Dongshaea marina: one gene and its partners. The main gene of each other region encodes a partner of the protein of the gene in region 2 in a complex. Links are inferred from orthologs where the notes say so. Each region holds a gene or a part of one and is shown on either strand. Other genes may lie near its edges.

Evidence for each region. Proteins that work in one complex are often made in the same cells at the same time.
Region 1: the proteins of holB (region 2) and dnaN are in contact, whole or in part, in a cryo-EM structure (PDB 8GIZ), measured with the Escherichia coli proteins. The link is inferred for Dongshaea marina from one-to-one orthologs.
Region 3: the proteins of holB (region 2) and dnaX are in contact, whole or in part, in a cryo-EM structure (PDB 8GIZ), measured with the Escherichia coli proteins. The link is inferred for Dongshaea marina from one-to-one orthologs.

Annotation. Positions count from the first base shown.
Region 1 is NZ_CP028897.1:63-5,650, forward strand. The notes cover bases 116-3,049. They hold dnaN (DNA polymerase III subunit beta), read left to right. Parts: upstream 116-996; coding sequence 997-2,103; downstream 2,104-3,049. Other genes in these bases: recF (DNA replication/repair protein RecF), read left to right, coding at 2,107-3,049. Also shown: more of recF, read left to right, coding at 3,050-3,222; gyrB (DNA topoisomerase (ATP-hydrolyzing) subunit B), read left to right, coding at 3,212-5,588. UniProt on the Escherichia coli protein: Confers DNA tethering and processivity to DNA polymerases and other proteins. Acts as a clamp, forming a ring around DNA (a reaction catalyzed by the clamp-loading complex) which diffuses in an ATP-independent manner freely and bidirectionally along dsDNA.
Region 2 is NZ_CP028897.1:2,362,615-2,370,637, reverse strand. The notes cover bases 2,883-5,881. They hold holB (DNA polymerase III subunit delta'), read right to left. Parts: upstream 4,870-5,881; coding sequence 3,895-4,869; downstream 2,883-3,894. Other genes in these bases: mltG (endolytic transglycosylase MltG), read right to left, coding at 5,483-5,881; tmk (dTMP kinase), read right to left, coding at 4,863-5,486; DB847_RS11340 (bacteriohemerythrin), read right to left, coding at 3,381-3,803; DB847_RS11345 (TatD family hydrolase), read right to left, coding at 2,883-2,932. Outside these bases: DB847_RS11355 (DUF2813 domain-containing protein), read right to left, coding at 1-1,569; DB847_RS11350 (hypothetical protein), read right to left, coding at 1,787-1,978; more of DB847_RS11345, read right to left, coding at 2,138-2,882; more of mltG, read right to left, coding at 5,882-6,493; pabC (aminodeoxychorismate lyase), read right to left, coding at 6,475-7,266; fabF (beta-ketoacyl-ACP synthase II), read right to left, coding at 7,502-8,023. UniProt on the Escherichia coli protein: Part of the beta sliding clamp loading complex, which hydrolyzes ATP to load the beta clamp onto primed DNA to form the DNA replication pre-initiation complex.
Region 3 is NZ_CP028897.1:1,538,362-1,544,117, reverse strand. Bases 2,540-5,641 are described here. They hold dnaX (DNA polymerase III subunit gamma/tau), read right to left. Parts: upstream 5,243-5,641; coding sequence 2,837-5,242; downstream 2,540-2,836. Other genes in these bases: apt (adenine phosphoribosyltransferase), read right to left, coding at 5,288-5,641; DB847_RS07550 (YbaB/EbfC family nucleoid-associated protein), read right to left, coding at 2,540-2,776. In the rest of the region: DB847_RS07570 (DUF547 domain-containing protein), read left to right, coding at 1-174; DB847_RS07565 (substrate-binding periplasmic protein), read left to right, coding at 263-1,054; DB847_RS07560 (type 1 periplasmic-binding domain-containing protein), read right to left, coding at 1,076-1,747; more of DB847_RS07550, read right to left, coding at 2,447-2,539; more of apt, read right to left, coding at 5,642-5,756. UniProt on the Escherichia coli protein: Part of the beta sliding clamp loading complex, which hydrolyzes ATP to load the beta clamp onto primed DNA to form the DNA replication pre-initiation complex.

The sequences.
Region 1 (5,588 bases), 2.4 Mb from region 2 along the record:
TGTCGAGGGTAAATCCAACCAGCTGGCTCGTGCGGCCGCAAGCCAGGTTGCAGACAACCCGGGGGGCGCTTATAACCCGCTGTTTCTCTATGGGGGAACCGGCCTGGGTAAGACCCACCTGCTGCACGCGGTAGGTAACGGGATTAAGCAGCGCAAGAAGAACGCCAAGGTGATCTATATGCACTCTGAGCGTTTTGTCCAGGATATGGTCAAGGCGCTGCAGAATAATGCCATTGAGGAGTTTAAGCGCTACTACCGTAGTGTGGATGCCCTGCTAATTGATGATATTCAGTTTTTTGCAAACAAGGAGCGCTCTCAGGAGGAGTTTTTCCACACCTTTAATGCGTTGCTCGAAGGCAATCAGCAGATCATCCTGACCTCGGATCGCTATCCCAAAGAGATTGACGGGGTTGAGGATCGCCTCAAGTCCCGTTTTGGCTGGGGATTGACTGTGGCCATTGAGCCGCCGGAGCTTGAAACCCGGGTGGCGATCCTGATGCGTAAGGCCGACGAGAGTGAGATCAATCTTCCCGATGAGGTTGCCTTCTTTATCGCCAAGCGTTTGCGTTCCAATGTGCGGGAGCTGGAAGGCGCCCTGAACCGGGTGATTGCCAACGCCAACTTCACTGGGCGTGCGATTAATATCGATTTTGTGCGTGAGGCGCTACGTGATCTGCTGGCGCTGCAGGAGAAGTTGGTCACCATAGATAACATTCAGAAAACTGTGGCGGAATACTACAAGATTAAGGTTGCCGATCTGCTGTCGAAGCGACGCAGCCGCAGTGTGGCTCGCCCGCGTCAGTTAGCCATGGCCCTGTCTAAGGAGCTGACCAACCGTAGCCTACCTGAAATTGGTGATGCCTTCGGTGGTCGGGATCATACGACTGTACTTCATGCGTGCCGTAAAATCGGTCAGTTGCGTGAAGAGAGCCATGATATCAAGGAAGATTACTCTAACCTGATCCGAACCCTTTCCTCTTAAGGAGTGTGAGCCTGATGCAGTTTACGGTAAACCGCGAATCGTTATTGCGCCCCCTCCAGATGGTTGCGGGGATCTTAGGTGGCCGGCCGACTCTGCCGGTGTTGTCCAACCTGTTATTTGTTGTGGATGACAGCTCATTGTCGATTACCGCCACCGATCTTGAGGTGGAGATGATAGGACAGCTTCCGCTGACATCCATCGATGAACCGGGACGGGTCACCATTCCGGCGCGCAAGCTGCTGGATATCTGCCGCGCCCTGCCCGAAGGGGTCGATATTACCTTTAGCCTTAAAAATGAGCGGATGATGGTGCGTAGCGGCCGCAGCCGTTACTCACTGGCAACCCTGCCGGCTCAGGATTTTCCAAACATTGAGCAGTGGGAGTCGATCCTCGAGTTTGAGCTCAGCCAGGGAGAGTTGCGTAAGCTCATCGATGCCACTCAGTTCTCTATGGCCAGCCAGGATGTGCGTTACTACCTCAACGGACTGCTGTTTGAGACCGAGGGCTCGAAACTGCGCACCGTGGCGACCGATGGCCACCGGATGGCGATGTGCTGCCTGGAGGTGATGCAGGAGCAGGCGCTCCCGGAGCACCAGATGATAGTGCCGCGTAAGGGGGTTTTGGAGCTGGCGAAGCTGCTGGACAGTGATGAAAACCGGGTGCTACTACAGATGGGGCAGAACAACCTCAGGGTGGTGCTCCCAGGGATCATTTTTACCACCAAGCTGGTCGATGGTCGCTTTCCGGATGTGCGGCGGGTGATCCCTGCCAACAGTGATAAGTTCCTGCTGGCCAACCGTGATGCCCTCAAGCAGGCACTGGCGCGGGCTTCGGTATTGTCGAATGAAAAGTTTCGTGGGGTTCGTCTGAGCTTTAGCGAGAATCAGCTGTGTATTACCGCGAACAACCCGGAGCAAGAGGAAGCGGAAGAGTATCTGGATGTTGAATATCAGGCACAAGAGATGGAGATCGGATTTAACGTCTCCTACATGCTGGATATTCTCAACACCCTCAAGTGCGAGACGGTTCGCCTGGCCCTGACCAACGCCAATAGCAGTGCACTGATCGAAGATCCGGACAATGAGGCCTCTTTGTACGTGATCATGCCGATGCGACTCTAGGTGATGCTTCTCTCTCAGCTGAATCTGCATCACTTTCGTAATATCGCAAACGCCTCACTGCAACCGGCCCGCGGCATTAACCTGCTGACCGGGAATAACGGAAGTGGTAAGACCAGTTTGCTGGAGGCGATCCACTGCCTGGGGTATGGGCGTTCATTTCGCTCCCACAGGGCTAGTCGGATCATCCGTCATGGGGAGTCGGCCTATGTATTGTTCGGGCGCTTGTCCGATGAGGATGCTGCAACTGAGCTGGCGATCGGCATGGAGCGGAGTCGATCGGGGGTGTCCCAGCTAAAGATTGGCGGCCAATCCGCGGATAGCCTTGCGGCCCTTGCCAGGCTATTGCCGGTACAATTGATCGATCCCCAGGGGGGTGAGTTGCTCAGTGGTGGCCCTAAACTCAGGCGATCCTTTATCGACTGGGGAGTGTTCTACCAGGACAATAGCTTTCACCCCTTGTGGAAACAGTTTAGCCGGCTTCTTAAGCAGCGTAATGCACAGCTTAAGCAGAGCCGCGGTTATCAGGCGCTCGGTTTCTGGGATCAGGAGCTGACCCGGATTAGTGAAGAGATCGCGGAAAAAAGGGCGGAATATTGCGAAGGATTTTTCTCGCAAGCTGTTGATTTTATTGGATTTTTTCTTCCTGAGTATGAAGTTTCTCTTGATTATTATCAGGGGTGGGATCATGAAAAATCCCTCGGAGAGCTTCTTCAGGCAAATTTTGAACGGGATCGGGTGCTGGGCTATACCAGCACCGGGGCCCATAAGGCCGATCTCCGGCTAAAGGCAAATGGTGTTCCTGTTTGCGACATCCTGTCGAGAGGACAACTGAAGCTGATGGTATGTGCGATGCGCCTGGCGCAGGGTTGTTACCTCTCAGCACAGGGCGATAAGAAAGTTATTTTCTTAATCGATGATTTTGCCTCTGAGCTCGACTCAGAAAAGCGCCATCTATTGATGGAACGGTTACAACAGAGCGATTCTCAAATCTTTGTCACAGCCATTGATCTTGATCATCTTGATCCCGAGCTGGTTGCCCGGGCTGATAAGATGTTTCACGTGGAACATGGCAGGATTTCTGAGATATCCCGAAGTGTGAGAGCAAGCGATGAGTGCTGATAACAGTTATAACTCCTCAAGTATTAAGGTATTAAAAGGTCTGGATGCGGTGCGTAAGCGTCCGGGAATGTATATCGGGGACACCGATGATGGAACCGGCCTGCATCACATGGTATTTGAGGTGGTCGATAATGCGATTGATGAGGCATTAGCGGGTCATTGTAGTGACATCATAGTCACCATCCATGCGGACGGATCTGTCTCGGTTAAAGATGATGGTCGCGGTATTCCTGTGGATATGCACCCGGAAGAGGGGCGTTCGGCGGCCGAAGTTATCATGACGGTACTGCATGCCGGTGGTAAGTTTGATGATAACTCCTATAAGGTATCAGGTGGTCTGCACGGGGTCGGGGTTTCCGTGGTAAATGCCCTGTCCGATCGTCTGCAGATGATTATTCGTCGCCAGGGGCATATCCATGAGCAGAACTATCACTTAGGGGAGCCTCTGGAGCCTCTCAAGGAGGTTGGAAGCACCGAGTCCTCAGGTACTGAGATCCGCTTCTGGCCAAGTGAAGAGATCTTCTCTGATACCAACTTCCACTACGACATCCTGGCCAAGCGGCTGCGTGAGCTCTCTTTCCTTAACTCGGGGGTGTCAATTCGCCTGATTGATGAGCGGGAGAACCGTGAAGATCATTTCTGCTACGAGGGCGGGATTCAGGCATTCATTGAATATCTCAATCGTAGCAAGACGCCGATCCATCAGAAGGTTTTGCACTTTAATATGGAGCGTGACGATGGGATCAGCGTTGAAGTCGCCCTGCAGTGGAATGATGCCTATCAGGAGAATATCTTTTGTTTTACCAATAACATTCCTCAGCGCGATGGTGGAACACACCTGGCGGGCTTCCGTGCCGCACTGACCCGAACACTGAATAACTTCATGGATAAAGAGGGTTATAGCAAGAAAGCCAAGACCTCTGCATCCGGTGATGATGCCCGGGAAGGTTTGACCGCCATTATTTCGGTGAAGGTTCCGGATCCCAAGTTCTCTTCTCAGACCAAGGATAAGTTGGTCTCCTCTGAAGTGAAGACCGCCGTTGAGCAGACCATGGGTGAAAAGCTCAGTGATTATCTTCTGGAAAACCCTCAGGATGCACGCTCGGTGGTTTCAAAAATCATCGATGCCGCGCGGGCGCGTGAGGCTGCGCGCAAGGCGCGTGAGATGACTCGCCGCAAGGGAGCACTGGATCTGGCCGGTCTGCCCGGCAAACTGGCTGATTGCCAGGAGAAGGATCCGGCACTTTCAGAACTCTACATAGTGGAGGGTGACTCGGCAGGTGGTAGCGCCAAACAGGGTCGTAACCGGAAAAACCAGGCGATCTTGCCACTTAAGGGTAAGATCCTCAACGTTGAAAAAGCTCGCTTTGATAAGATGCTCTCCTCTCAGGAGGTGGCAACTTTGATCACGGCTCTGGGCTGCGGCATCGGCCGGGATGAGTATGATCCGGACAAGATGCGCTATCACAACGTCATCATCATGACCGATGCGGACGTCGATGGTGCGCACATTCGGACCCTGTTGCTTACCTTCTTCTACCGTCAGATGCCGGAGCTAATCGAGCGCGGCTATGTTTATATTGCTCAGCCACCTCTGTATAAAGTCAAAAAGGGTAAGCAGGAGCAATACCTCAAAGATGAACTGGCTCTGCTCGAATACAAGACCACCATGGCCCTGGATCGTGCCGCACTGCATGTCAATGAGTCGGCTCCCGGGATTAGTGGTGAGCCTCTGGAGAAGCTGATTGCCGAATATCGTAAGGTTCAGAAGCTGATCGAGCGCCTGTCCCGGCGTATTCCATCTGTGGTTTTGAACCAATTGATCTATCAATCGGCTCTGGCAATTGAGTCTTTGAATGAGCAATCAGTGGTAGAAACCTGGTGTAAAGAGCTGGAGCTGGCACTGTGTGAAGGCAAGGTTAATGGCTGTGATTACTCAGTGACTGCCAAGCTTGATGAGGAGCGTGGCATCTATCTGCCTGTGGTGATGATCCGTCAGCATGGTATTGAGCATGCGAATCCTCTGAGCTACGACTTCTTTGCTTCCGGTGAATACTCACGTATTTTGCAGCTGGGTGAGAAGCTGGCTTCACTGCTCGAAGAGGGTAGCTATGTGAGCCGCGGTGAAAAGCGGATGCCGATCGCAAACTTTGAGGATGGCCTCAACTGGCTGATGAATGAAGGAGCTCGGGGTGTGAGCATCCAGCGCTATAAGGGACTCGGTGAGATGAATCCTGAGCAGCTGTGGGAGACCACCATGGATCCTGAGGTTCGTCGAATGCTGCGGGTGACCATCGAAGATGCGGTTGCTGCGGACCAACTGTTTGCGACCCTGATGGGAGATCACGTTGAGCCGCGTCGCCAGT
Region 2 (8,023 bases):
CGACAGCGCCATCCCCGGCTTGCTGTAGCGGGAGATAGCCTTCTCGATGATCCGTCGCTGCGGCATGTTGCGCTTACCCGCAGAGCCCGCCGCTTTTCGGTAGACCTCTTCAAAGCCGTTCTTATACAGAAAATGCTCAATATCCCGTGCCGGCAACACAGTCAGCCGATCCTTCTCCCGCTCCCCTTCCAGACGGATCTGCACCGTATTCGCGTACTTGAGGCCAGCCTCGTCGCCATCGGTCAAAAGATGCCACTCCACCCCAAAATCCCGGGCAAGCTTAATGAGTGGCTTGATCCCACACTGGGCAAACTCAATGATCCGCACACCTTCGGCGCGCAGGCTATAGCCACACACCCGCGCTAACTCTGAGAGTAACCATAGCTCAGTCTCCCCCTCCACCAGCAGCCAGCAGCGGGCAAACAAAGAGCCCGGACGATTCAGTCGCAGATGAAAAGCGATCTTGCGCAGATCCTCGGCCGAGTAAAACTCATTGCCCAGCCGATAAACCTCAATCTTATGCTGATGGCGCACCAGGCGGCGGATCTGATTAAGGGGAATGGATGCCAGCAGATCCAGCGAGTTGGTGGTCACCAGTTTCTGAGCCGGTAGCTGTTCCACCAGCCCCCAGGCCAGCGCCAACAAAGTTGGATGTAAGCGGCTCTCAGGATCTTCTACGATCAAAATCGGCCGTACATCCGGACGCAGCATCCGGGTACGTCCCTCGGTGAGAAGGGTGCCTACCACTCCCATCAAAGCAAGCCTGGCGTGGCGATTGTCGGTGCCGCGCACCAGATCGGTCAGGTTACTCAGCCCCTGCATCGATACCGGCTTGATCGCGATATCCCGGGCGCGCCGCTGGGGCTGATGACGCTGACCAAAAGAAAGGAAGTAGTGCTCAAGCAGGCAACGGATCGCATGCATTCCATCACGGACCTCGCTCTCGGAGAGCTGTTGCGGCATCTCACTGAGCTTGTGGGTCAACTGCTCCAAACGCAGCTCCAGAGAGTGGGTCGAGCCGTCCTCCTGACTCTCAGGACTGCACTCCAGCTCGGTCTCTCCCAGCTCACGGTTCGCCCGGGCATCGCGAATGCGGATCACCGGGTTCATCGCCACCAGATCCAGCAATAGCTGCTGGCTGTTTTCCAGTTCAATTGAGTGGCCATGGCGATCCAAAAAACTGTGTTCGGTGGAGACTCCCCGCCCACTGTGCTCTGCCGAGAGCCTATAGTAGATCCGCTGGTATTTATCGCGGCGCCGGCTCTCACACCAGACCGGCTTAAAGTGCTCCAGGCGTTTGGATTGACTGCTGCCGCTGCGTCGCTCTCTGAAGGTGAGCACTACATGCAGATGACTGGCCGACTCCAGCTCATCCTCCCAGGGCTGATGAAAATCGGACTCACTGAATTGATAGAGCCCGGAATCCTGACCCAGGATCCGGCACAAGAGATCCAGAAAACTACTCTTACCCCAGGCATTTTCACCGATCAAAACGGTCGTTGAACTCATCTTGAGGCTTAAACGGCTGATACCCCGAAAACCAACTACGTCAACCTGCTCTAAAAACATTGAACCTCACATTAATCAGTCCTTGTGGAGGATTATCCATCCGACTCCCTGCATCAGATCATGATACCCGACAACGGGTGAAAATTAGCTATGTTCCCCATTAAATAATGGAACAAGGAGAGACAGGCGAGCAATAAACCAGCGAAATGGCTTGGATAAAATAAAGAAGGAGAAGGAGGGAGCAGGCACAACCTAAGTGAGGTTGTGCCATTTGACCTTATAGCTTCTGTGGCGAAGCCATCATAGTCATACGCATTTGGTTAGGGTTTTCATTAACCACCACCCGGCACAGGTTTTGTTCACTGTCGTGATACTCCACCATGGTCCGCGCGCCTCCTGCGATGGAGGAGCATTGAGTGATCTCTTGAGGTTCAATATCAACTGGGCCGTTGTCAGTACAAAATTTCATTTTCTAATTCCCTTTGTTTTTTCTAATCCGCATTATTACATCGCAGACGTGGTGCGATTCTAACATAGAAAAGTAACAAAGTGTTTCTTCACCCAGCGAAAAAACTGCCGTGGATCACAGGTTCACAAATCAACCACGGAGGTACCTCCTGCTACCGGTTCAATCGACAACAAAGGGCTGTGGATCCCGGATCGAAAACAGTTTCAGATAGTTATTGGTGGTGATCTCAGCCAACTCTTCGAGGCCGATCCCCTTGAGCTCGGCAAGCTTCTCTGCCACCACCCGGGTGTAAGCGGGGCGGTTACTCTGCCCCCGATATGGCACGGGAGCCAGATAGGGTGAGTCAGTCTCAACCAGTAATCTCTCCAGTGGAATGCTAGCCGCCACATCTCGTAGCGCCTGGGCACTATTAAAGCTGATGATCCCGGAAAACGAAATATAAAACCCAAGCTCCAGGGCCTGCTCAGCCATCGCCTGATCGCCGGTAAAGCAGTGGATCACTCCCCCCGCTTTTTCACCACCATGGGCCTTGAGCAGAGCTATGGTATCGGCATTGGCATCCCGGGAGTGGATGATAAGGGGTTTGGCCAGCTCAGCCGCCAGCTCAATCTGCCCGGCAAATGCTTGTTGCTGCTCCGCCTGGTTCTGCGCATAGTAATAATCAAGGCCGGTCTCGCCGATCGCCACCACCTTAGGGTGCGCCGCATATTCACGTAACTGCGCCATATCGACCCCATCGGCGATACTCAGGGGATGAACGCCGCAGGATGCATGCACAGATGGATAGGGCTCAACCAGCTTAATCATTTCGGCAAAACCATCCAATGTCACGCCGACACTGAGGAACAATCCAACTCCGCGCTGGCTGGCTTGCTTAAGGGCCGCTTCCAGTGAGGGAAGCTCGTCACAATAAAGAAGGCGATCGAGATGACAATGTGAATCAACGAGTAACACCTAACACTCCTGGTAAAATGAATAACCGCAGCTCATTTATCGCTGCTCATAACTTCAAATCATGACTAAGCATCTTATAGCAATCACAGCCCACTTTCTAACTGGAGTTAAGGCGGTGAAAAGCTCATCTGCAGATAATGCGAACGTAAGCTGTTGGATTGAAGATCTCAGGGGAGGACGGATGTGCTTTATGTGAAGCCGTTGCTGCAGTGAGATCCTGGCTGAACGACCCCCATGCTTGATAGGTATGAACCGCGTCATGGATAACAAGCACGAGGGCCTATATAGGTTTTATATCGAAGGAGGTTGTTCGGGGAGCATTTAGACCCATCGCCAGCATCGCCGTTGCTGCCTCGTGACGTAGCGAAAGCAATGGCATCGAGCATACAGGGGGATGCCTGTCATAAAATAATATCCGGGTAAGTGACAAACCAACTAAAGCAATCGGCTAGATCTCAGTATTCTTAATAAAATCAACATACTGGCTGTCTTTTTCTAGAATATGATGTGTCCACCATCTCAGCAGGTAGCGGTGGATTTTGATGATAAGCTCCGCCTCTGTCTCCGGCTGATTATCTTCTGCCTTATCAAACTCCTTTCTGAGCTTATTAAAAGTAAACACAAAGTGCTCATGATCCTCCAGGTGTTCCTCGGCAACCGGATATTCATTGAGCCGGAACAGCTTCTCCTCCGTCTCGAAGTGATAATGGGAGTAATCAAGCAGCTTTGAGAGTATGATAGCCACTTTTCGCTTACTTGTTCCGGATGGCTTCATCTGTCCCAGCTCTTCAATCAGCTCAAACAACCATTGATGTTGCCGGTCAACGATCGGAATGTTCAGGGTTAAACATGTTTTAGAATCGCTGTCCATAGCCCTTGCCTGCGACTACTCTCCCTTTATCAAGGTAGACCAATTAACTGCTGAATTCTAAGTGGTTACCCCGGCACAGAGCCGTAGAGAATCAGCGTCTCGAGCAGCAATCCTCATAAAACAGACTGAGCCAGGACATAAGCTGCAACTTTGGATTAACCAGGGTACCGGGCCTCGCCTGCCTTTTAAGCTCAAGCAGCCCATGATAGTGGCGCTGAACCTTTGCCAGTGACGACCGTTTCCCCAGGCTTTCAACCGATGCTTTGGCTTGCTGCCACACCCAGCTCTCGCTGGAGCAACCCAGCAGGTAACGCTGAAGATCCTGAATGAAATAGAGCAACCAATTGAGACGCTCTTCAAACTCCTCGGCAATGAGATCCCGAATAACCATCACCTGCTGCGGTGAGTCAGCAAGTTTGCCAATCGCCTCTATCAGCTTGCGCTCCTCCCCACCCTGCTTTTCACAAAATCTAAGCACTCGAAGTGGCAGCCCCTGATTAAGACGCAGCTCAGTCATGGAAGGAGGGTGCTGCAGCCTCTGTGCAAGCCACTTCTGGGTTATGGCTTCCGCCGGGGCCGTCAGGATCTGCTGATAACAGCGGCTGGTAATGGTCGGCAATAGCTGATCCCGGCTCTGACAATGTAAAAACAGGTAGCTATCCGAAACCGGCTCTTCGAGGGTTTTCAACAGGGCATTAGCCGCATTCTCGGTGAGCCGCCCGGCGGACTCAATGAGTGCGACCTGAGCCCTCCCAAGGGTTGGACGCTTGGCAAAGCGCTCGCCTAAAACCCGGATCACATCCACCCCTATGGTTTTAGTTTCAGGCTCAAGTTGCAACAGATCCGGATGATTACCCGCCTCAAACAAGCGGCAAGAGTGACACTGACCACAATACCCCTGAGGAGTTGGAGCCTCACACAGCAGCAGCTTTGCTAACTGCTTAAGCAGCTCCTGGTGCGCCATTCCATCCGGAGCCTGTAACAGCAGTGCATGGGGGAAGCGCTGGTTGTTCTTCTGAGTCAATAGCTGCTGCCAGGGCTCTTCCAGCCAGGGATAACTCAGCAAAATTTCTGCTCCAACACCGACAGCACCGACTGTTGGACCTGCTCCGGAGTCTGTGAGGCATCTATGGTCACAGCCTTAGGCTCCTCAGCGACGAGCTGCTGATAGCGGGCCCGGGCCCGATGAAAGAAATCGATATGCTGACGCTCAATCCGGTCCAGCTCTCCGCGACTACGCGCCCGCTGCATCCCGAGTTCTGGATCCAGATCCAGGTAAAGGGTCAGATCGGGTCGAAAATCCCCGAGGGTTACATCGCGCACCTGCTTCAACTGATCAAAAGGCAGTGAGCGCCCGGCTCCCTGGTAAGCCAGAGTCGAGAAATCATGGCGATCACCAACCACCCAGATCTCCTGCTCCAGGGCAGGTTTGATCACCTGCTCGATCAGCTGCAATCGTGCGGCATAGAGAAGCAGTACCTCACCCATGGGGCTTAAGTGCTCCTCCTCTATCCCATGCTTGATAATTGAGCGCAACTGCTCCGCAATTTTGGTTCCTCCGGGCTCCCGGGTCGTGATCACCCGCACCTTGAGCCTTTGCTCTAACCAGTTCACCACCGCAGGCATCAGGCTACTCTTACCGGCCCCTTCCAGGCCTTCAACTACAATAAATTTTGCTTTCATTTTCGATTCAGAATGTAACGACGTACCGCCCGATTATGCTCGGCCAGGGTCTTAGAAAAATAGTGTGTCCCATCCCCCTTTGCCACAAAATAGAGATAGGCGCTCTTTGCCGGATGCAAGGCCGCCAAAATGGAGGCCCGTCCGGGCATGGCGATCGGAGTTGGAGGCAACCCTCGCACCCGGTAGGTATTGTAGGGGCTTGCTACCCGCAAGTCACGCCGTGACAAACGACCATCGTAACTATTCCCCAGGGCATAGATCACCGTTGGATCAGACTGAAGACGCATATTTCGTCTCAGGCGATTGACAAACACCGAGGCGATCAGCGAACGTTCCTGGCTAGCCCCGGTCTCTTTTTCAATCATCGAGGCCATGATCAGTGCCTGATAAGGGGTTTTATAGGGTAACCCGGAACTGCGATCTGCCCAGCTACTTTGCAAGAACTGCTGCATCTGGGTATAAGCCTGGCGGAGAATATCCAGCTCCGTCTCCCCATCAACATACAGGTAGGTATCTGGGAGCAACAGACCCTCAAGATTAGTATGACTCGCCCCCAAAGCCTTGACGATCGCAGGAGCCGTCAGGGCAGGTTGTGGATGTTCAAGATGGGAGGCTCCCTGCAGCTGTTTGAGCCATTCAGAGAGCTCGCTACCCTCAATAAAAGTCAGCCGAAACTGATATTGTGAGCCATTAACCAGCCAATCTAACGCCTGAGGAAGACTCCAGCCAGCATCCAGCTGGTAAGTCCCGGCCCGGATCGCCCATAATCCCGGATGAAAGCGTAGCCACAGCTCCTGCCAAAAAGGGGAGATCCCTGGCTTATCGGCAAGTAGACGCCGGGCCACCGAGCGCGCAGACTCCCCCCGGGAGACGGTAAAAAGCTGTGATTGAGTCACGACTCCCGGCTGCTCGACTCGCGCAATCTGATGCCCCACATAACCAACACCTGCCGCAGCTCCCAACACGACAACCAAAACAATGATCTTAATCAGGTTAGCGCGACGCATGGCTGCTCCTGTAACCAACGACTGACCGACCAGTCAACATAGCTTCGCTTAGTAAATTCGCGGACCGGTGCAATTCCGAGGAGCGCATTGGTCAGCCAGATCTCATCTGCTGCAGCAAGCTCCTCAACGCAGGCGCGAACCTCTCGAACCTTGCGCCCATATTTTTCACAGAGCTCTATCACCCAGCGACGCATCACCCCACAAACTCCAGAAAGCTCAAGGTTTGGGGTATAGATCTGTCCCTGGTGACGCCAAAAAATATTGGCAGATACGGCCTCGGTCACCTTGGCATCCAGATCCAGTACCAGTGCCTCATCGAAGCCGGAGTCATCGAGCTCTTTTTTAAGCAGCACCTGCTCAAGGCGGTTGAGGGTTTTAAGGCCTGCCAGCATTGGCTGATGGCCGAGATGCTGCCGACATACCCCCAGACGGATCCCATGCTGACGCCACTGAGAATAATGGCCAGGCAGAGGATGCTCACTGATCAATACGCTGGGTGATGCTTCACTGGGCATTGAATAGCCCCGCCCTCCTGTACCCCGGGTAATGATAATCTTAACGACCCGATCCTCTCCGGCGCTGAGAAAAGGCTCAAGCTGTGCAAGCAGCTCCTCTTCCCCGGGCTCAGGGATCGATAGTCGTCGACAGCCCTGCTGCAAACGCTCAAGATGATAGGGCCAGAGCTGTAAAGCCCCTCCCTTAAAACAGATGGTGGTAAATATCCCATCGCCATACAGGAGTCCACGATCACTCGCAGATAATTCACAACTCACCCTATTCTCCTCCCTATGCAATAGCTCCGAGTGTAGTGTTCTGCCGATTAAAGCCACCCATGGCAGGTGCATCATCAAAACAGCGACTCAAGATAACACCAACTCTCAGATCTCAATACTCTATTGGCTCTCGGGTGTGACAAAACTCAGCACAATGATCGCCTCTGGTGTAGAGCAGCAAAAAAAAAGCCTGATATTTTCCATATCAGGCTTTTTACAACGAGGTTCTGACCAATCAGGCTCGCTTAAAGATCAGTGTCCCATTGGTCCCACCAAAACCGAAAGAGTTAGAGAGTGCGTACTCGAACTCCCCTTTCTTAGCGGTATGAGGAACCAGATCCACATCACAACCCTCTTCTGGGTTATCCAGATTGATGGTTGGTGGTGCAATCTGATCGCGCAGGGCCTGCACAGTGAAGATCGCTTCAATCGCGCCAGCAGCCCCCAGAAGGTGGCCTGTCATCGACTTAGTCGAGCTGACCATCATGCCATTTTTCGCATGCTCACCGAACAGGTTCTTCACCTCTTGAAGCTCTGCCATATCGCCGGCTGGCGTCGAGGTACCATGGGCATTCACATAGCCGACCTGCTCAACACAGATGCCTGCATCGTTGATCGCATTTTCCATTGCATCACGTGCACCAAGACCACTTGGAGTAGTGATATGGTAGGCATCACCACTCATGCCAAAGCCAACCAGCTCGGCATAGATGGTCGCGCCACGCGCCTTAGCGTGCTCATACTCTTCAAGCAGCAT
Region 3 (5,756 bases), 830 kb from region 2 along the record:
GAACTCTCCAGCATCTTTAAGTGGTATGGTAAGGACTTTGGAAGCCCGGCTCAGATGCTCGGTTACATCAGCGACTACCTGGAAAACCCAGCACTGAAAAAAGCACTCAAAAATCCGAAGGTTAAACTGGATTACCAGAAGTACAACTGGCAGCTCAATCAGCTAGATTCGTAAACTGCTCACCGGCCTCTTCACTAAAGGCCGGTGATGTTGCAAGCTGCTCACTATACTTGAAGTCAAGGTCCCGCAAACGGATAAAGCAATGAGGCTCCTGTTCCCTGTCGTGAGCATTTTTGCCCTGCTTGGCAGCTCAAGCTCAGCATCAGGGTTACCCCGGATCAGTGAAATCTCAGCCGCGGTTGGCGACTGGCCCCCCTACATCCACTGCCAGGGAGAGAAACCTCACGGCTTGCTGATTGAGATCGTTGAAGCCGCCTTCAAAGAGCAGAAGATAGCAATCAGCTTCAGCTGTTACCCCTGGGCCCGGGCAATGAAGCTCACCCAGGCCAGGGTTCATGACGTGACCTTTCCCTGGCTCAAGACGAAACAGCGCCAGAAAAACTTTACCTACAGCATCCCGATCGCACCCATCCAGTACGTATTTTTTCATCTGAAGAATCGAAGCTTCGCTGAGTTGGGGAAGGAGCTGACCGAGGATAAACTCAGAAGATACAGCATCGGGGGAACCTTTGGTTATAGCTACGGCCCCCTGCTGGATAGATACGATCAGAATATAGGTTTAAACCGCGCCAAGTCCGATGTGGCTAATTTTAAAAAACTGCTGCGAGGACGCATCGATCTCTTCCCGGCAGACTTTCAGGTGGGCTACTACCTGCTGTCGAGCTTCAAGCCTGCCGAACGAATGCAGATCACTAATCTTCCCGCCAACATTCTTCGCAAAAATACTTATCTGTTGGTCAGCCGCCAACATCCGGATGCGCCACAGCTCCTGTCAGCCTTCGCCTCTGGCATGCAACAGCTTAAAGAGAAGGGTATTGAGGAGAGGATCCTTTCCCGCTATATGGTACCCGAGGTAGCAGCTCTTCCTGAGTAACACCGGGCCAATGCCAGCAGATTATTGCCGGCTCCTCTCCAGAATCCACTCAAGCTGTGCATCCAGGACTGATTCTGTGGGAAACACTCCATCCAGAGCCGCAGTACCGACCGTAAAGCCCGCCGCCCCCGATGCTGCCACCGCCGCGATACGCGGCTCGCTGTCGATAGAGCCCGCCATGATCACCGGTTTACTCACGGCACGACACACCGAATCCATCAGAAGATCAACATCTCCACGCATCCGGTAGGCCAGCAGATCCAGACCATCCACCCCCTCCAGAGCAGCAATCTCCCGGGCACTGGCCACAATCTCATCGACAGAGCCCTCAAGCACACTCGGGTGCCCGACCACTCGACCGGCAAAGGGATAATAGTTAATGCCGCTGCCAGCAATCACCGGCAATACCGCCTCGGGATGGGTGCCTCCCAACAGGTAATCCACTCCCAGCTCGACAGCCGCCCGGGCCGATCGAAGCTCACTTTCGAGATCCAAAGAGACCACCTCAAGATAACAGGTCGCCCCCGCCTGGTGAATTCGCTGCGCCAGGGTTTTAAGCTCCTCAAACGGCAGGCCCACATCTTTAAAACCTATATGGCGAATCCCTGTCCCGAGTGCTTTCTCCAGGTACTCACCGGCACCCGTCACCGTCTGATCCTGACGGGTCAGCATAAAAATAAAGTTGAGATCCATGGCTTATTCTTCTTATTTTTTGCATCAAAAAGGGGGCTTGGCCCCCTAGTAAAAACCTATGCCTGAAAGGGCTGACGGCCACTCAGGGCGTGAGCCAGGGTGGTGCCATCCACCAGATCCAGCTCCCCCCCACGGGCACACCATGGGCAATCCGGCTCACCTCAATTCCATGATCCTTGGCAAGCTCGGCAATATAATAGGCCGTTGCCTCTCCCTCAACCGTCGGGTTGGTCGCCAGGATCACCTCACCCAGGCCTTGCTCGGCAAAAATAGCCTCCAGCTGTTCCAATCCCAGCTGCTCCGGCCCCACTCCATCCAGGGGAGAGAGGTGCCCCATCAACACAAAGTAGCGACCGCTGTAGTGACCGAGCTGCTCTATCGCCAACACATCGGCGGGACTCTCAACCACACATAGCTGACCCGACTCGGCCCGCTTGGGGTTTTCACACAGGCTACACAAACGATTTTCAGTAAAGGTGCGACAACGCTCGCAGTGCCCGACAAGATTCACGGCATCGCTCATGGCGGCCGCAAGCTGGGCTGCGGATTCACGTCCACTCTGCAGCAAATGAAACGCGATGCGTTGCGCCGACTTGGGCCCGACTCCCGGCTGGCACTGCAGCTCGCTGATCAGGGCATCGACTAATGGGCTAAATTTCATCATCAATTAAAACGGGCGCCATGGCGCCCGCTCCTTGATCAAAATGGCATCTGAAAGCCTGGTGGCAACTGCATCCCACCTGTGACTTCTGCCATCTTGCTCTTATTCTGCTCCTCGACGCGACGCACCGCATCGTTAACGGCTGCAGCAACCAGATCTTCAACCATCTCTTTGTCATCCTGCAGCAAATCGGGATCGATCTCGATACGGCGTACCGAGTGACTGCCGTTCATGGTGACCTTGACCATGCCCGCTCCGGACTCACCGACAACTTCCATCTGGGCCAGCTCTTCCTGCAGCTTCTGCATCTTTTCCTGCATCTGCTGCGCCTGCTTCATGATGTTACCTAATCCACCTTTACCAAACATTGTCTCTACTCTTTTTTGCTGTAATGACCCAGATATTGGGTAATTCTTTGTGATTTCAAGTTACCGGGGCTCAATACTATCCAAATCCAGCACCGCCGAAAAGTGTTCGACCAGCTGTCTCACCCCGGGGTCTTGTTCGACGGATTGTACCGCCTGTTGGCAGAGTTCGCCATAGAGGCGTTGAGCAAGCTCCGTTGGGGTCTCTCCTTCCCCCTCGGCGCCAAGGTTCACCTTCAGCTGATGGCCCTCATCCAATACCCGGGAGAGGATCATCACAAACTCCTGTTCGGAGCGCTCATTGAGCAGGTGGCGATGGGAGGGACGAAGCTTAATTTCCCAGCAACTCTCCTCCAAAATACCCACCGAGTGCAGCGCCAACTGACGCAGCCTCCCCTGCAACTCACTGCGGCCAATCAGGGTGGCCCATGGGTCACCGCTACCTGCCAGCAGTGAGGCCGCAATCTCACCCCGCCCCCGCACAGCAGTTGATTCCTGTTGTGGCTGCTGTGGCTGCTGTGGCTGCTGTGGCTGCTGTGGCTGCTGTGGCTGCTGTAAAGCAGCCTGGGGTCGAACCCCGGATTCATCAAGAGGCTCCTCCCAGGGCGGGCGATCTTCAACCGAAGTTACCGCCCCGCTGACAGTACGCTCCACCTGCGGCTCTACGCCATGATCAGCAGCCCCTGGCTGCTGAAGCACCTCCTCCACAGGTGGCTGCGCCCCCATATCAGATGGGTTCACCGAGGTGAGCTCTTGTGATCCAGAGCTCTGCTGAGCCATTTCCGCCTGAAATGGTGCCGGACGAGGCGCTACTTCCTTAGATGGTGAGCACTGAGCAGGAGCTGCTTGCGCCTCACCCTTGTCAGAATTATCACTCGTGTTACGAAAGCTTCGTAGCTGGCGACGCCGAGCCAGTAGTTGCTGCAAGCCCCCAGCCTCAGAGGAAGCGACCTGCTCCGTGTTCGCATCAAAAGTGCTCGTTTGCTCCGCCGCCGGCTCTGGTTGAACCACCTCGTTTACTGGTGCCAGTTCAGGCTCTGCCATTGCAGCCGATTCAGCCACGGGTGCCGACCCGGCCAATGCCTGAGGTCCGGACTTAGCCTCAGGCTCGACAACCACAGTCGCCACAGGCTCCAGCTCGGTCATCAGTTGACGCTGTTCGCTCTCCAGCGCCTCACGGGTAATACTCTGCTCCACTGCGGAGGCTTGAGGCGGGGGAGCTACCGCCGGGGCGGGCTCAGAGGGCGAGGTCAGCTCAGCTGCTTGCCTGAGCAGGGCCTGCTGCTCGGCAAATAGCGACTGCGCGCCCGAAGCCATGCCCTCTGAGGCACTCTGGCTCCGAGCCTGGCTAAAATTTTGCGGTTGTGCCGCCCCGGTATTTTTCGCCAAGGGCTGAAATGCCAGCATCCGCAGCAAAGTCATCTCAAAACCACTGCGGGGATCCGGAGCCATCGGCAACTCCTCCCGCCCCTTGAGAGCTATCTGGTAGTAAAGCTGCAGCTGCTCCGCCGGCAACGCCTCGGCTAAGCGGCGCAGTAGCTGATGATCGGCCTGCTCCCGGTCGACCGCGGCCGGAGCCAGCTGAATCATGGCCGCTCGGTGCAACAGGGATTCAAGCTCCTGATGAACCCGGTCAAAGTCAACCCCCAACTGCGCAATCTCGCGGGCCCTGGCCATCAGACCATCGCCATCCCCCTCAAGCAGCGGGGTAAACAGCTGGTGCAGATAATCCACATCTAAAGTGCCCAGCATCGCCTGAACGGCGCCCATTTCGAGGGCTCCACTGCAACAGGCCAGCGCCTGATCGGTCAGACTCAGCCCATCACGCATACTGCCGTTGGCCGCCTTTGCCAGGGCCTGCAGAGAACCATCATCCCAGCTTGCCCCCTCCTGCCCCAGGATATACTCCAACTGCCCCAGGATCTGCTCACGAGACAGGTTCTTGAGATGGAGCTGCTGGCAGCGGGACAGGATGGTGATCGGCAATTTTTGCGGATCGGTCGTGGCCAGCAAAAACTTCACATGGGGAGGCGGCTCCTCAAGGGTCTTGAGCAGCGCATTAAAGCTGTGGCGAGACAGCATGTGCACCTCATCGATGAGGTACACCTTGAAGCGGCCACGGGCAGGCTTGTATTGGACGTTATCCAACAGCTCCCGGGTGTCTTCCACCTTGGTTCGGGAGGCGGCATCGATCTCCATCAGATCGACAAAACGTCCGGCTTCGATCGCCAGGCAGGAGTCACAGGTTCCGCAGGGCGTTGCGGTGACGCCCTGCTCACAGTTGAGACAGCGCGCCAGGATCCGCGCAATGGTGGTCTTTCCCACCCCCCGCGTACCACTGAGTAACCAGGCATGGTGCAGCCGCCCCTGTTCTATCGCATTGCCCAATGCCATCAGCACATGCTGCTGACCCACAACTTCCTGGAAGTTGCGTGGCCGCCATTTGCGGGCCAATACTTGATAACTCATCTTAATCGCATCTCATCCATGCCATAGTGACTCAAAAAACGAACTTTACTCGCCTTCAAATTCCACCAGCTTACACACATTGATATCCAATGCCTGCAGCTTCTTCTCACCCGGCAGATCGCAAAGGGAGATCACAAACGCCGCATCATGGACCAGGCCACCACGACGACGTACCAGGTGAACGGCAGCCTCTGCAGTGCCACCGGTCGCCAGCAGATCATCGACGATCAGCACCTTATCCCCCTCACTGATCGCATCTTTATGCATCTGCAGAGTATCCTGCCCATACTCGAGCTCATAGCTCTCTTCGATCACTTCCCGGGGGAGCTTTCCAGGCTTACGCACCGGCACAAAGCCCACTCCAAGCTCGGCTGCCACCGGCGCTCCAAAGATGAAGCCACGGGCCTCGGTTCCAACAACCTTGTCGATTCCCGCATCTTTATAGTGAGCCACCAGCTCATCGATGGTCGCCTTAAATGCAGCTGCATCCTCAACCAGGCTGGTGATATCGCGG